Regions from separate parts of the Pseudoalteromonas sp. CR1 genome, predicted to be linked through region 1. Evidence: predicted binding sites of a transcription regulator. Region 1 holds the regulator's gene; each other region holds the start of a gene.
The links. The regulator sigma-54, encoded in region 1, starts transcription at its own class of promoters, with help from an activator protein. The targets are predictions, from matches to a motif close to GTTGGCACGNNNNTNGNNT.

Region 1 (5,773 bases):
TTTTATTCATCAGCTGTATGGTTTGGCTTTGGTACCCTTATTTCACACAAGTAAGTTTACCGCAGCAAACCGAAGCAGACATAATTGCAAAGCCCGATTACACTGCCATAGAGCTAAAACAAACAGCGTATGACGAGAATGGGAAAATTAGCCATAAAGTAACGGCAGCGCGAATGGAGTTATATCAAGAATTAGGATTTACCTTTTTTGATAAACCCATTTTTACGCTTTATAACGACAAACAAACGTGGCGAATTAACGCTAACGAAGCAACACTATACGAAGGCAGACAATTAATACTAGAAGGTAACGTTGTTGCTAGTAATTTAACTGATAACGCAATGATAGATAAAATAAATGCTGATAATATTCAGGTAGATATAAAATTACTAACGATGCAATCAGAACAACCTGTCATTGTTACAGGACCCAATTTAAAGATCACCGGTAAAGGCCTCGAAGCCGATTTAAAAACCGAAGTGATAAAACTAATTAACCATACGCGAACTATTTATTATGACCAATAAACTATTAACACTCTTTATTATTCCAACATTTATACTTGCACTCGGTGCAAATGCTGCTGAACCAACGGCGCCACTTGCTGCAAATCAAATTTCGATTAGTGCAGATAAGCAAGAAGGTCAACTGAAAGAAAATGTAGGTATATTCGAAAAAAACGTTGAAATTATTCACGGCGACAGAAAAATTACTGCTGACCGCCTAGAAGTGCATAAACGCGATGAATTGGGTGATAACAAGCAACTGTTAATTGCCACAGGTACACCCGCTTATTTTGAAGAAAAACAAGCCAACGGCACAATAATGAGCGCCAGCGCTAATGAAGTTAGATACGATGTTTCTAAACGTTTTTTAACATTAATTGGAGATGCACAGGTCTCTCAAGCTGGGCAAAAAATGAATGCAAAAAGCATTACCTACGATATTGAGCAACAACTCATTAGCGCCGAAAAAGATGAAAGCTCAACTGACCGCGTGCACACCATTTTAGTACCTGTGGAGCCAAAAAAAAGCGATAAAGGTCAGCCATGAGTACATTAAAAGCAGAGCTATTAGCCAAAAGCTACAAAGGCCGAGAAGTCGTTAAAAATGTAGGCTTAGAAGTTAAAGCCGGTAGCATAGTGGGTTTACTTGGTCCAAACGGTGCGGGTAAAACCACCACGTTTTATATGATTGTAGGCTTAGTCCCTAGCGATAAAGGTAAAATATCTATCGACGAGAACGATATTACTCTTTTACCTATGCACAGTCGTGCTAGATTAGGCATTGGCTACTTGCCGCAAGAGTCGTCTATATTCAGAAAGTTAACCGTATATCAAAACTTAATGGCTATTTTAGAAACTCGAAAGGAGCTCACTAAGCAAGCCAGAGAAGATACACTTAATAATCTATTGGATGAATTTAGCATTCAACACATTCGCGACAGTAAAGGTATGGCACTATCGGGCGGAGAGCGTCGCCGAGTAGAGATTGCACGTGCTTTAGCTGCAGATCCAAAGTTTATTTTATTAGACGAACCGTTTGCCGGCGTTGACCCTATTTCAGTGTTGGATATTAAAAAAATTATTGAACACCTTAAAAACCGTGGTATTGGTGTATTAATAACAGACCATAATGTAAGAGAAACCCTTGATGTTTGCGAAAAAGCCTACATTGTTTCTCATGGGGAACTGATTGCTTCTGGTGCCCCTGAACACGTATTAAACGATAAAACTGTACGCGATGTATATTTAGGCGAGCAATTTAGGCTGTAACATTTACGCCTTATTTGTATGCATCTGCTAGTATTAATTATAACAACTTAAAAGGATTGTTAGAGATACATGAGGCAATCACTACAGCTGCGCATGGGCCAGCAACTTACAATGACACCTCAGTTGCAACAAGCTATTCGCTTGCTGCAATTAAGCACATTGGATCTTCAGCAAGAAATACAAGAAGCGCTCGACAGCAACCCATTACTTGAGGTTGAGGAGCAAGACTATGCCGATGACCTAGCAGGCAAAAATGAGCAAAAAGCAGATAATGATGAAGTGACAGTAAGTGCATCTGCCGATGAAGCCCCCAGTGAGTATGAACAAGACAGTGGTGAAGCCCTTGCAAAAGATACCGTCAGTGACGACATGGCAATGGACGTTAGCTGGGATGAGTACATGAGTGCCGCCCCAGCATCGTCTTCAGGCCCCATGCCTGAAGATGAGTCTATTTATCAAGGTGCATCGACTGAAACGCTTCACGAATACTTAATGTGGCAATTACAACTAACGCCATTTAGCCCTACGGATGAAGCGATTGCTATTGCAATAGTTGAAGCCGTGGACGACTCAGGCATATTAACCCTCAGCTGTGAAGAAATTTTAGAGAGCTTTAATCAAGATAACGACGATGACGTTGAGGTTGAACTTGATGAAATAGAAGCAGTTTTAAAGCGTATTCAATTATTTGACCCTGTTGGTATTGCAGCACGAAGCTTACAAGAATGTTTATGTATTCAGTTAAATCAATTTGATAAAGGCACCCCTTTTATTGACGAAACAAAAATGATTTTAACCGAGCACATAGATTTGTTAGCTGCTCGCGACTATCGTACATTAATGAAAAAAACGAAGCTCAAAGAAGATGAGCTTAAAGAAGTAATGACACTTATTCATACGCTTAACCCAAAGCCTGCAGACACAATAGTGCGAGAAGAGTCTGAATATGTAATACCAGATGTGTCAGTTAAGAAAATTAAAGGCCGCTGGGTGGTTGAACTAAACCCAGACAGCATGCCAAAAATTCGTGTAAACAGCCAATATGCTGCAATGTCGCGTACAGTTAAGTCGAGCGGTGATAGCCAGTTTATTCGCTCACATTTACAAGAAGCTAAATGGTTTATTAAAAGTTTAGAAAGCAGAAACGACACGCTTTTAAAAGTAACTAACTGTATCGTAAAGCAACAACAAGGTTTTTTTGAACACGGTCCAGAAGCCATGAAACCTATGGTTTTAAATGATGTAGCCGAAATGGTAGAAATGCACGAATCGACAATTTCGCGCGTAACGACTCAAAAGTACATGCACACACCGCGTGGAATATTTGAGCTTAAATACTTTTTCTCAAGCCATGTAAGCACCGAAAATGGTGGAGAATGTTCATCCACAGCGATACGAGCACTTATCAAAAAACTAATCGCAGCAGAAAACTCAGCAAAACCATTGAGTGATAGCAAAATTGCGGATATATTGGCTGAGCAAGGAATTAAAGTAGCAAGACGTACAATCGCAAAATACCGCGAATCTCTTGCTATTCCACCGTCAAATCAGCGAAAGAGTCTGATCTAAGACGCTAAACAAAGAGGGTAATGCTTATGCAACTAAATTTAACTGGTCGTCATGTAGAACTAACTGATTCATTAAGAGACTATATAAATACCAAATTTGCGAAGCTAGAAAGGCACTCTGATCATATTAATAATGTTCATGTCATTCTTGATATAGAAAAATTAAATCAAAAAGCAGAAGCAACTATTCATGTAAGTGGCGCTGAATTATTCGCATCCACTGAACATCAAGATATGTATGCAGCGATTGATTCATTGATTGATAAGCTTGACCGTCAAGTAATTAAACACAAAGAGAAGCTTGCTCGACACTAATATGATGAAACTAAGTTCACTTATATGCCAGGACTGCAGCAAAGCTGCGGTCCTTTTTAATAGTAAAAAAAGAATTTTAGAGTTTATTAGCGAGCTTGCTCACGATAAATTACCGTATTTGTCTCAACAAGATATTTTGGGCGCTTTATTAACTCGCGAAAAGCTAGGTAGCACAGGAATAGGAAGAGGCATAGCTATTCCACATGGTCGAATGAGCGGCGCACAAGAACCTTTAGCATTAGTATTAGTAAGTGAAACACCGATTAACTTTGATGCTATAGACAATCGACCAGTTGATATTTTTGTTGCACTCATCGTACCTGATGGTGATAACCAGCAACACTTAAAGACGCTAGCGACGATAGCTGATAAACTAAAAAACAAAGAATTTTGCAAACAGCTACGCTGTGCTAAATCGGACGCCGAGCTGTATCAAATTATTGTTGACCAATCGTAATAAATTTAAAGGGTGATTAATGGAGTTGATTATCATAAGTGGCCGTTCTGGTTCTGGTAAGTCGGTTGCTTTACGCGTTGTTGAAGATCTAGGTTATTATTGCGTAGATAACATCCCTGTAAATTTATTACCTTCTTTGGTAAGAAGCGTTTCTGATAACTACGATAAAATCGCCGTTAGCATCGATGTGCGAAACTTGCCAAAAGAACAAGATGAATTTAATCACATTATTGAATATTTACCGGGTTTTACAAAACCAACACTATTTTATTTAGACAGTGAAGATCAAACATTAATAAAACGTTTTTCAGAAACAAGACGTTTGCACCCTCTATCAATCGATTCGCTTCCGCTTGATTTAGCCATAAAAAAAGAAAAAGAACTACTTGACGTGCTAACTACTCGTGCCGATTACATGATAGATACCAGCGACTTGAGTGTTCATCAACTCGCTGAATCGATTCGTGAAAAAATATTAGGTAAAAAAGACAAGCAGCTGATTGTCACATTTGAATCATTTGGTTTTAAACATGGTATACCTAAAGAAGCAGACTACGTATTTGATGCACGTTTTTTACCTAACCCACATTGGGAGCCTGAACTAAAACCACTCAATGGTTTAGACCAGCCAGTAAAAGATTATTTAGCTAGCCACAGCATAGTTCAAAAGTTCACATGGCAAATACAAACTTTTGTGCAAACCTGGTTGCCTCATTTAGAACGCAATAACCGTAGCTACTTAACGATTGCTATTGGTTGTACTGGCGGACAACATCGCTCTGTATATTTAGCGCAAACAATTGGTGAAAGCTTTGCAGTTACGCATCCTAATGTAAAAATACGCCACAGAGAACAAGAAAAATAATTTATATAAACTAATAACCTGTTCAGCTTTGATAGAGTAATGTATGCGTATAGAAGACACTTTTTTAATACAAAATAAATTAGGGCTACATGCCAGAGCTGCGACAGTATTGGCTCAACTTGCTGTTAAATTTGATGCTTCAATCACTTTATTTCAAGATGACAAAGAAGCTGCTGGTGATAGTGTATTAGCACTGATGCTACTTGAAAGTAGCCAAGGTAAAGAAGTTAAAGTGGTATGTGAAGGGCCTGATGCAAAACAAGCTTTAAATGCCATTGGAGAGCTTATTTCGCAACGATTTAACGAGCAAGAGTAACGTTAATTTTTAACAATTAAATAAAATAACTATAATCAAAAATAACTGGCTAATAGTTCGTACTCTCCCACCCACTAAGTAACAGTTACAATATAAATAAAGGACGCCAATGCCCGAAGCTTTTGAACAAGACTACCCACTACAACAACTAAAACAAGTGACTAAGTCACTTAATAGTGGCCAGTTTGTTCAAGTTAGACGCATGCTCGCAAAAACCGCCCCATGTGATACTGCTTTATTATTAGAGTCGTCTCCTCATAAAATTCGTCGATTACTTTGGCAACTTGTTGACCCTGATGTTCAAGGTGACGTACTAGAAGAGTTATCAGAAGACGTACGTTTAGGCATCATAGCCCAAATGGAACCTGAGCATATTGCTGCCGCTACTGAAGATATGGGGCACGATGACTTAGGCGAAGTGTTACGTAGCTTGCCTGACACCGTTTATAAAGACGTTGTTAGCGCCATGGATATTCA
Region 2 (5,773 bases), on a different contig from region 1:
CATCGTCTGTTAATAAGCTAAGGTAAGCTTCAAGCTCTTTAGTACCGGCGCCAGGGGCCTGCGTGGCAGTCATTGTTTCGTAGTAGTGCTGTGCAAATTTGCTTAAGTCCAGTGCCTTTTCAGCATAAACCGAAAAGGGAGTCACTAATAGCAAGACTAATGTAAAAAGTAGTTTCATCACTTCTTCCTTGTGGTAAAAGTATTGATTTATTTATAGGTACACTATACTCATATGCTTAAAAATAAAACATATACTTTTAAGCTAATAAATCTACATTTTGCTTTTAACTCTATTCGTTGCCACGCTGTTGGCTGGGTTATCAGGCCATCTGTGCTTGGGGTAACGCCCCTTCATTTCTTTTTGCACATCGCGATAACTGGTAGCCCAAAAGTGCGCAAGATCTTGTGTGAGTTGTAATGAGCGCTTACCTGGCGATAGTAATTCCATAAGCAGTGGCAATTTACCATTAGCAAGCATAGGCGTACTGGTTAAACCATACACTTCTTGCATGCGCACGCTTAACTTTGCGGGGCCATCTAGCTGGTAATTAATTTTTATATTTGAGCCACTAGGTACCGTTAATCTAAGTGGTAATAACGCTTTTAACGCTGTTTGCTGTGGCCAGTCAAAACAATTTTGCAGCGCTTCAAAGTAGTTAAACTTTTTAAGCTGAACGAGTGTTTTTATATCTTGTAAATACACGCCCAACCAATCATCAGCCGTTTCTATAAGGTGTTGCTCGCTAATAGTTGGGAATTTATCAGGCATAAACTGACTGGCTAAACTCATGCGTATTAATAATTGTTGTGCATCGGGCTGTTCATTAAATAATGCAAAACCATGCTTAGTAAATAAATTAAGCCATGCTTTAGCGCGCTCGCTTTTATCTAGCTTTTGTTTACTCGGCTGGCTTGTAAGCGTAATAGCGCCGAGCTTTACTTCGTCTTGATGAATAAAGCGCGCGGTTTTTTCATCAAATTCACAACGGGTGAGCGAAGTAAACAAATGCGGTAAGTAATCTTGTAGCTCAAATGGGCTGAGCGCTGTGGCTGCAAATATACGTGCGCCTTTATGGCCGCCCATGGTCGCAATAGCAAGGTAGTCATCGTTATGCCAGTAATCGGTGTTTAAATCAGCGCCCGCCCCATTGGCAAGTAAATAGCCATTGCCGCGTTTTTTTGCAATGCGGTCGGGGTAAGCTAATGCCACTAGCAAACCTAAATACTCAGTGTTTAGTTCGCTGTTACTGTCGGTTACTTTTAAACGGCTTTGCCAGTATTTTAACTGCTGTTTAAATACTGGGTGTGGCCTTTGCTGCTGGCTATGTAGCGCTAAGCTTAGCTCATTGGCGGTGTTTATTCGGCTCTCAAGCAGCGCCACTAAATAAAGTGCTAAGCGATAAACACCAGGGAGTTCTGTCTCAAGCGCCTGCGCTTTTAAAAGCATATGCGCTAAGCGAATATCCGCCCCAAAACCCAGCATGTTACTGCCCAACTTGGTTAGTTTGCCTTTGCCATCGATGGCTTCAAGCATAGTTAATAAGCTCATTGCTTGTATGCATTGCTGCGCAGTGGGCGTATCAAGCAAGGTGAGTTCGCTAATATTTGCACCCCACTGCTTTGCTTCAAGCATAAGTTGGCTTATGTCTGATGTAAGTATTTCGGGGTTATCGTGGCTATTGCGTCGCTCAAAGGTTTGCTTTGAACCAAGCCTATAAACCACACCTGGTTCTATTCGCCCTGCACGCCCTGCTCGCTGAACGGCAGAGGAGCGCGATATACTTTGTGTTGTAAGCTCCGTTACACCTGTTTTTAAGTTATAACTGGCCACGCGGCGTTTTCCGCTATCAATAACAATGCGTATACCTTCAATGGTTAAGCTGGTTTCGGCTACATTGGTGGTAAGCACTATTTTGCGCATGCCCTCAGGCGCAGGAGCAATCGCCGCTTGCTGATTGGCTTTATCTTGCTCGCCAAATAACGTGGCAACTAGGCAATTAGTTGGCAAATCATTAAGGGCCTGTTGTACGCGTAATATTTCAAATTGCCCAGGCAAAAACACCAGCGCACTGCCGCTTTGCTCGTTAAGTGCTTGTTTTATTGTAGAGGGAATGGCATCAAGCCAACGGCTTTCATCTTTTATGGGTATATATACTTCATCTATGGGGTAGCTTCGCCCACTTGATTGAATAACTGGGCAATCAAAAAATTGCGTATAGCGCTCAGTATCAAGGGTGGCCGACATAAGGAGTATGGTTAAGTCGTCACGCAGTGCACTTTGGGTCTCTAAAGCAAAAGCCAGTGAGGTATCGGCTGCAATTGAGCGTTCATGAAACTCATCAAATATCAGTAAATCAATGTCGCTAAGCTCTGGATCGTTTTGTAGCATGCGAGTAAGCATGCCCTCAGTAACTATTTCAAGGCGCGTATTGTTACTTACTTTACTTTCACCGCGTACACGAAGGCCAACGCTTTGCCCCACATTTTCGTTTTGGCACTGCGCTAGGTAATTGGCAATATTACGTGCAGCTAAGCGGCGCGGCTCCAGCATTACAATACGTTTAAAATGGCCGTCGCGCATAAGTTGTAGCGGCAACCATGTTGATTTACCCGCACCAGGCGGTGCTTGTAATAACGTTATAGGATTGCTTTGTAATGTAGTTACGAGTTGTTGATATATGTTTTGAACCGGCAGCACTGCTATTTACCAAAAATTGCTTTGCACGCATTGTAACAAAAACCAAAAATAAACGCGCCGCTAAAGCTGTGTGGTTATAAAGGGCACCATAATCAGAAATAATTACAGACCGCTCTGTACATTTTTTAAGGACATGCGCGCCATTTTAATTACTACTGCGCTAATAAAAACATAACCCCATGATTATAAATATAAAATCTAAATTTAACTTATTGGTACACGCCTTGCTACTTTCATAGTGAACGTTAATTAAATCTAAGTAAGGAGAAACTTATGAACAGCGATCGTATGAAAGGTAATTGGAACGAACTTAAAGGTAAGGCGCAACAAAAATGGGGCGAGCTTACTGACGACGATTTAGACAAAATTGAAGGTAGCCGTACAGAGTTAGTGGGTAAAATCCAGCAGCAGTACGGTAAATCTAAAGAAGAAGCAGAGCGTGAAGTAGATGAGTTTGAAAAAACTCACTAATCGCTAACTTCTAAAAAAACCGCCATTTGGCGGTTTTTAATTGGCTATATTAAAGCTATAGCTAGTTTATCTCTGTAACACCAGGATAAAATGTATCAATGGGTCTATCTTCGGGCACTATTTGACTTGACGTAGTACCATCAGCAATAGTGTAAGAGAAAACTTTATCTTCTAGAGCATTACCGTTTGACAATACCCCAACTATAGCGCCTTCAGCATCCTCAGTTAAAAACCCAACAACACCTGTATTGTCAAATGAAGCGACAATAACAGGCTGACTTACACCATCAAACTGCATGACCTTTCCACCTTCTGTGCCGTAGTAAAAGTTACCATCAGAACTTGCTAATAAAGCCGTAGAAGGGGCATCACTTAATCCAGTTATTACAGAGCTAATTATTGGCGCTGCACAGTCATTGACTACACGATGAATAGCAGCATTTGCACCGCTGGTTGAACGTGTTGCAAAGTAGCCATCAGCACTTGGCGTTGCAAATTCAACTGCTCGCACAGGTTCATTACTGCCAGATGAACTTACTTGCACACTTTTAAGTTGATTAGTGGACAAGTCAACACAATTAAGCGCATCACCAGTAAAGAACCACGCATTGTTATTATCTATCGCTAATGCATAGCGAGATATCTCGTCGCTGGTTTGGCCAATAGATCCTTCTTTTTGGTAACCTAAGGAGTCAGTATCAATCGAATACAGCTCGTAAGTATCAGCAAAAAGATCTATTCCTAAGCTATATAATTTACCTGAGGCCGATTCAACATGATTTAATCCAGGTCTTTTGGTACGTGGTAAAACAACTTCTGCAAGCTCGCCAAGCGCAGAATCATATCGAAGCACCTTACCTCCATCTCGCCCGCGCTCGCCATCGCTCACAGCAAAAAAGTAATCCCCAGCTGAATTTTTAGTGACTTTACCAAAAGGAAATCCACCTTTGCTAAAGCCCAGCGAAGTCATACTAACCGAACTATCTGCGCGATCGTAGGTGAGTATCGCACCTCGTTTATTCTCCCCACCATCATAACTAAGCACCGATACATAGCGGTCATTAATTGAGTCATCTGGGTCATTTAGGATTGCGGGGTCACCAATAAATAATATCCCTTTATCACCCCCGCCTTGTATGATGGTTTTAGTACTATAATTTGGCTTTGTGATTTCGCTTACAAAAGGTGGCGCAACTGTTAAGCCTGTGTCAGCAACTGAGTCAACTAAAAATTTTGCCAAATAATCAGTGACTGTCATATACATATTATCAGCAACTTTAGAGGGTACTAACCCAGCAATAGAGATATTTTTCCAGTTACTAAAAGAGTGCCTTAATGAAAGAGGTCCACCTGATATCGTTGTTTCGTATAATACCGCAGGCGTTTCTGAGGTGACTCCTTCACAAACACTAAATACCAGAGGCGCCCGCCAAAAGAAAGCACCGATAGGGTTTCTGCAATCAGAAGCGACTTCACCAACCCCACCGCTGCGCCCTGAAGATTCCATTATGGGGGAGTTAGAACTAACAAAATGAACAACCGTATCATTATTCACAGCAATATGGCGTCCGCGAGCCCCCAAGGCACCAAAACCAGATATAACCCATGGTTTACTTAAGTCATTTGAATCACTTGCCGTTAATTCAAAACCAGGCCAGTATAAAGACCCGCGAGGAGCAACGAACACTGATAATAAGCGATTATCACCATTCCACATTAAATTAGTGACAGGAGCAATAGGATATCCTGCGTAGTCTGTACCTGTAGCACCAAATTCACCAATAACCTGTACGGTAAGGTAATCGTCACTGCTTGCATCCATGTTAAATTGCAGCACGCCACCAGACTGGTTTAAACCTCCTGCATCAGCTTTAACATAGGCTGTTTTGCCATCAGGGTGAAATAGGAGTGTGCCCTTTACATTTCTTATTTCATTGCCAGATGGAAACAGTCGAGGAATACTCATTAGCAGTTCAACGTGATGACTCGCTGGGTTATATTTTAACAAAGCCCCTCGTCCGTATAACCCTGTTGATCCTAACACTGTATATAAGTGGCCATCATTAGGGTGAGCAACTAAACTCTGACTAAAAGATGATGAATTGATTCCAGGTAAGCCATGAAAACTAAATAGCTCAGTCGACTTAGATAAGTCGCTTTCAGAGATAGAATAAACAGCACCCGTACGACTATCTCCCCCTGTACCACTTAGCATCATTAGGTTATGTCCTGCAGGAAGTGAGATAGCAGCCCCCTTAGGAGGATTTTCTATCGTGATTGCTCGAGAGTAAATGGCAGACCAAAGTGAGCCATCTGATACTGTCAGCGTAATTATATAGCTGCCAACTGCATCAGGCATAAACGTTGGGGTTGAACTAGTTTTATCTGAAAGCGTAGCTGCGCTTCCTTGTGTCGGAATTAAACTCCAGAGGTAACTTAAGCTATCGCCATTCGGATCAGAGCTTTGGTTACCGTCAAGGTTATAAAGCGTGCCTACAAATCCTTGTGGTGTAATACTAATATAAGCATTAGGCGCTAAATTTCGCTCTTTATCGTGAATAATAATAACATCAGGAATACTCACACTTTTAGCGTCGCTAACCA
Region 3 (5,773 bases), 420 kb from region 1:
TTTTCAATGAAAATAGCATGCTCATTAATAGTATTACCAGTCCTAAGTATAAGCGCACGTTGTATAACGTTATCAAGCTCACGCACATTACCTGGCCAAGAGTGAGCAAGTAATTTTTTCTCTGCGCCACTATCGAGGTAAGCCATAGGCTCTTTGCTTTTGCTTAAATGGCGTTCAATTAAATGTTTAGCCAATACAATAATATCCCCTGGGCGCTGATTGAGCGGTCGCCACATTAATGGAAACACGTTAAGTCTGTAATATAAATCTTCTCTAAATTGATTCTCGCTTACCGCTTCTTTTAGGTCACGGTTACTTGTTGCAAGTATGCGTACATCTAACTGAATTGTCTTGCGTCCACCCAAGCGCTCCACTTCGCGCTCTTGCAAAACGCGTAATAATTTAGCTTGTAATCCAAGATCCATCTCAGTTATTTCGTCGAGCAAGATAGTTCCGCCTTGCGCTTGCTCAAACTTACCAGGGCATGCTTGAATTGCACCTGTAAACGCGCCTTTCTCATACCCAAATAAAGTTGCTTCTAACATGTTTTCAGGAATTGCTGCACAGTTAATTGCAACAAACGGCTCATCGCATCGATTCGATTTATCATGTATGTAGCGAGCTAACACTTCTTTACCAGAACCACTAGGACCAAGCACCATTACACTTGCATCGGAACGTGCCACTCTACTTGCCAATTCTAATAACTGAATACTACTTGGATCGGCAACAATAGGACCGTCTGTCTCTTTGGCTTTTTCAGGTAAGTAGCGGCTTACCATATTGAGCAAAACTTCAGGTGCAAACGGCTTTGCCATGTAATCAATCGCACCTAAGCGCATAGCTTCAACGGCATCATCTATGGTGGCGTACGCCGTCATCATTAAAACAGGTAGCTCAGGGTGGTTAAGCTTAATACTTCGTAGTAAATCTAAACCACTCATAGTCCCCATTTGTACATCACTCACCACCAGCGAAAATTGCTCTTTTTTAAGCAAAAGCATGGCTTGCTCTGCACAATTAGCCGCAATGCATTCAATCCCCGACATTTCGAGTGTATCAATTAAGGCTTCACGAAGCCCTGCATCATCTTCTACAACTAAAATAGTGTTACTCATAATGATTCCTCTAATTTAGATGCGGTGCGAATAGGTAAAAGCAAACTAAAACATGCTCCACCGCCTTTATTATTGGTCACTTCAACACGTCCTTGATGTGCGTTTGCAACTGAACTCACAACAGCAAGCCCTAATCCCGTACCTTGACTTTTAGTGGTATAAAACGGTTCAAATATTTTTTCTGCTAAGCTTAAATCAACACCGGGCCCATTATCAGCAACGCTAATGCGCACATAGTCTGAATCTAGCTCATCGGTAACTGCACTTAAATGCACTTCTGCGCCAGCACCAGTGATCTGGATACTGTTATGAATCAAGTTTTGAATTGCACTGGCTATGGCGGATTTATTACCTATTATTTGAATATCTGGTTCTGGGAGACCGACAGCTAAGTGGCTATCGTTTAGTGTCACCATCGCATCGGCGCCCGCCTTTACTTCGCTGAGTAATTGCTGCATAGACACTTGCTCAACAACCTGCTGATCGCCGCTTTTGGCAAAAAGTAGCATGTCGTTTACTTGAGTTTCTAAATCTTTTAAGCGAGACATTAACTTGGTTTGAAAATTATCGCGAGATGCCTCAGGTAAGCGCTTAGAGCCTAAATTAGCAGCATAAAGCATAGCCGCTGAAAGCGGCGTTCGAACCTGATGCGCAAGAGACGCCACCATTTTACCCAACGCACTAAGGCGCTGCATATGGGCAACACGCTTTTGCAAACGGCGTGTTTCACTTAAATCGGTCATTAAAATAAGTTGCCCCGGCTCGGGAGCTAACGCTGTTATATCAAGCTTTATTAACCGTCCATCTTTTAGTGACACTTCGTGGCCATCGTCCTGGTGGGGTCTAAAAGAGCGCTGAATTACATTAAACCACTTCTCGCCCTCTAAAGGCTCACCCAACATATCAATCGCTATTTGATTGGCCTTTGCAATCATTCCTTTACCATCAAGCACAACTACACCTGCTGGCATAGTATCAACTAAATGAGAAAGCCAACTTGCTTGCTGACGCAGATCGCTTAATTCACCTATGTACTCCTCTTGAAGTAAACATGGGTTATACTGATTTGCAGAAATAAACTGTGGTTTTAGCACGCTAGCAAGGGCCATAATCAAATCTCGAATTTGTATAGATACAAAGCTTAATGCACAATACGTACCAAAATTAAATTGCTATATTTTCATAATCTTACAATAATAATAACGCGACATAAAAATGACGCGAATAAAAAGGAATACAGATGAGTGAGCAAAATAAGTGCCGCTGCCCGTGGCTCGATACCACTAAGCCCGATTATGTTTTGTACCATGATTTAGAATGGGGTGTGCCTGTTTACGATGACCAAACCCTGTTTGAATTTATCACCCTTGAGTCAGCTCAGGCGGGATTGAGTTGGTATACCATTTTAAAAAAACGACAAGGCTATAAAAACGCATTTGCTAACTTTAATGTAAACAAAGTGGCCTTGTTTACAGCTGATGATGTTGAGCGACTCATGCTTGATAAAACAATCGTTCGCAACCGTTTAAAAATTACAGCAACAATAAATAACGCGCAGCGATTTTTAAACATTCAAAAAGAGTTTGGCAGTTTTAGCGCGTATCAATGGCAGTTTGTAAATAACACCCCCATAGTCAGCAATTTTAATAATACCGAGGACTACCCCGCAATCACTGAGGCATCAACAGCTTTTGCAAAAGATTTAAAAAAGCGAGGTTTTAAATTTTTAGGCCCTACAACAGTATATGCCTACATGCAGGCTTGCGGTATGGTTAACGACCATAGTAATGATTGTTTTAGAAAAGAAGAAATTATTAAGGCTTTTGCTGAATAAGGACTTATAACCATAAAAGTGATCTGTTCACAAAGAGGCTAAAAGACGCTTCGCTTTAAAGAAGTAACGTGTAAGTTAACTATGGTTTCTCATTTGCCTTCGTTTTTAAGATGCGTGTTTAAGTAATTAAAAGCTACGCTTTTCACGCGAGCAAGCTCAGCGTCTACCGCTAAAATTTACACCTAGGCTAAATTTACTCGTAGACGTCAAGCTTGCTTACGTGACGGGCAAAGCCCGTAAAGTGATTGATCACAAATGAATAACTAAAATTATTTCACCATTTGCGTACTTCTAATCTCGTGAAAGGTTATACTTTTTCATTTTTTCGACGAGCGTTGTTCTTCTCACGCCCAGTATTTCAGCTGCACGGGCCACCACATAATCGTATCTTTCTAGCGCCTGCGTTATTAGGCTTATTTCAAGCTCAGCTAAATACTCTTTAAGCTCAATGCCATCATCTGGAAGTAAGCCACCGGCGTTACTATTAAACTCTGCCTCGGGTTCGTTTTCATAGTCACTAAACCCAGTACTGAATATATCGTTAAACGCATCTTTCTCCATTAGTTCTTCAGGATACTCAGGCTCATAGGCATCAACTTCAATATAACGGTATTTATTAGGTAGGTCAGGTATGTCTACTACCTTTTCGGGGAACATTATAACCATGCGCTCAACCAAATTCGCAAGTTCACGAATATTACCCGGCCACGCATGCTCTTTTAAGCTTTCAATTGCACGCTCAGTAAACTTAGCGGTAGTACCCGTTTGCTCATTTACACGACGCATTAATTCTTTGAGTAATAAAGGAATGTCAGCAGCACGCTCACTTAGCGACGGGTTCTCTATAGGGAATACATTTAGCCGATAATACAAGTCTTCACGAAAGCTACCGGCTTCTATCATGGTTTCAAGGTTACGGTGAGTCGCAGCAATAACACGTACATCGGCTTGAATTGCTTTAGTGCCACCTACACGCTCATAGCTTCGTTCTTGTAATACGCGTAAAAGTTTAACCTGCATTTGTAGCGGCATATCACCAATTTCATCTAAAAACAGCGTACCGCCTTGCGCTAACTCAAAACGACCTTTACGAGCAGAGATAGCCCCTGTAAACGCCCCTTTTTCATGACCAAAAAGCTCACTTTCTAGTAACTCTGCCGGAATGGCCCCACAGTTTACTGGTACAAAGGGTCCTGTACTTCGCTTAGATAGCAAATGAACGTTACGCGCAACCACTTCTTTACCTGTACCTGACTCACCTAAAATTAAAACGTTTGCATCTGTTTTTGCAACTTGCTCAATTAAAAAGCGGACCTCTTTAACTGCTTGTGTTTCACCAACAAGGCCATCAAAAGACTTATGCGGCTGACTATTTTTGTGCTCCCCCGGCAACATACGATGATACTGCTGGCAATCATGAAGTAACTGTGTGGTAACTTCGTGATTAAATGGCTCGCAAATAAGCCCAACTACGTTAGCAATGCTAAGTAACGGTCTTAACGTTTCACCAATTAATAAAAATGGAAGTGTTGGGTAGCGCTTGATTAAGCTTTCATGATCGAGTGACTGTAAAGCCCCCAAAATAACCATGCACTCGTGCTGCTTATATTTTGCACACTCTTGTTCAAAGTTATCTTCATCTAAGCGATGAGTAACCTCACCGATAAAACCAAGTGATGCGTTTAACCCAATAGAGCGATTGTTATTATTATCTAAAATCAGGATCATAGTTAGCGAGCCGTGCTTCACTCTTTGATATAATTAGCTAAATTGTAAGCCAGTTAAGCACGGATGCAAGTGATAGCGGCAGTTTTTTGACATAAACGCCAAAAAACAGACGCACTAGTAAGATCAATAATACTTAAGAATTAACTATTAAGTATTAAAATTTAAAGTAAACCTAAAATAGACTCAGCAGATTGGTTAGCCTGACCACGAAGTGCAACTGATGATTGCGCTAAAATGTCATTAGACACTTGTTGCGAAATTGCCTGCGCATAATCGGTATCTTGAATTCGGCTTTGACTAGCTGCAATATTTTCTTGCTGCCCCCCTAATCCTTTAATTGTACTTGCCAACGTATTTTGAAATGCACCTAACTCAGCGCGTTGCGCATTTATTTCATCATTTGCTTGCTTGGTTATATCGATAGCTGCTTGTGCTCCAGCCTGAGTCGAAATATCAATAGTAGATAGCGTCGGGGCAAGACTTCCATCAGATTGGTTTAGTGTTTGACTGATATTTGCATCAGAGCCTACCTGAAATGATACAGGCTCACCATTAAACAACGGTTTCCCTGCAAAATTAGCGTTTTCGAACGTGTCGTTAATTTGACTTTGCAGCTGCACGACTTCTTCTTGTAGCGCAGCACGATCATTATCAGTCAGTGCACCATTACCCGCTTGAACAGATAACTCTTGAATGCGCGTGACAGCATCATTTACACCACTCAAGCTAGCTTCGCTTACTTGAGTATATGAAATTCCGTCATAGGCGTTATTTAAAGCCTGACTGAAGCCATTTTGCTGTGAAGTAAGTCTATCAATAATTTGTAACGCTGCAGCATCATCTGCTGCGCTATTTACTTTTTTACCGGTTGCTAGTTGCTCTGCAAGTTTGTTATTTGTTTGCTGAGTTTGGTTTAAAAAGTTAGCTGATGGTGATTGAATTTTCATAACGGCCTCCGTGGTGCTGACTGATTAAATTATAGCTTAATTTGCGAAATTTTGTGCTTTGTACCATGGTTAGACTAAATTAACTTGGCACTTTGCTTGCTTAGTGGTTAAAGTATTGAGATGCGTATTAAAAAATCACGTTTGCG

Region 2: the regulator sigma-54 is predicted to act here: its motif matches at 2,910-2,928, upstream of KZZ04_RS08115 (CsbD family protein).
Region 3: the regulator sigma-54 is predicted to act here: its motif matches at 2,263-2,281, upstream of KZZ04_RS02045 (PAS domain-containing sensor histidine kinase).

Annotation. Positions count from the first base shown of each region.
Region 1 covers NZ_JAHXRM010000001.1:14,664-20,436, reverse strand. The annotation lists gene lptC (LPS export ABC transporter periplasmic protein LptC) at 1-527, shown strand, start outside; gene lptA (lipopolysaccharide transport periplasmic protein LptA) at 517-1,053, shown strand; gene lptB (LPS export ABC transporter ATP-binding protein) at 1,050-1,775, shown strand; gene KZZ04_RS00110 (RNA polymerase factor sigma-54) at 1,845-3,344, shown strand; gene hpf (ribosome hibernation promoting factor) at 3,371-3,658, shown strand; gene ptsN (PTS IIA-like nitrogen regulatory protein PtsN) at 3,663-4,115, shown strand; gene rapZ (RNase adapter RapZ) at 4,135-4,980, shown strand; gene KZZ04_RS00090 (HPr family phosphocarrier protein) at 5,024-5,296, shown strand; gene mgtE (magnesium transporter) at 5,406-5,773, shown strand, end outside.
Region 2 covers NZ_JAHXRM010000007.1:24,184-29,956, reverse strand. The annotation lists gene KZZ04_RS08125 (nuclear transport factor 2 family protein) at 1-178, opposite strand, end outside; gene hrpB (ATP-dependent helicase HrpB) at 272-2,698, opposite strand; gene KZZ04_RS08115 (CsbD family protein) at 2,972-3,169, shown strand; gene KZZ04_RS08110 (PKD domain-containing protein) at 3,231-5,773, opposite strand, start outside.
Region 3 covers NZ_JAHXRM010000001.1:433,718-439,490, reverse strand. The annotation lists gene KZZ04_RS02050 (sigma-54 dependent transcriptional regulator) at 1-1,118, opposite strand, end outside; gene KZZ04_RS02045 (PAS domain-containing sensor histidine kinase) at 1,115-2,227, opposite strand; gene KZZ04_RS02040 (DNA-3-methyladenine glycosylase I) at 2,359-2,952, shown strand; gene KZZ04_RS02035 (sigma-54-dependent Fis family transcriptional regulator) at 3,244-4,680, opposite strand; gene KZZ04_RS02030 (flagellin) at 4,842-5,627, opposite strand.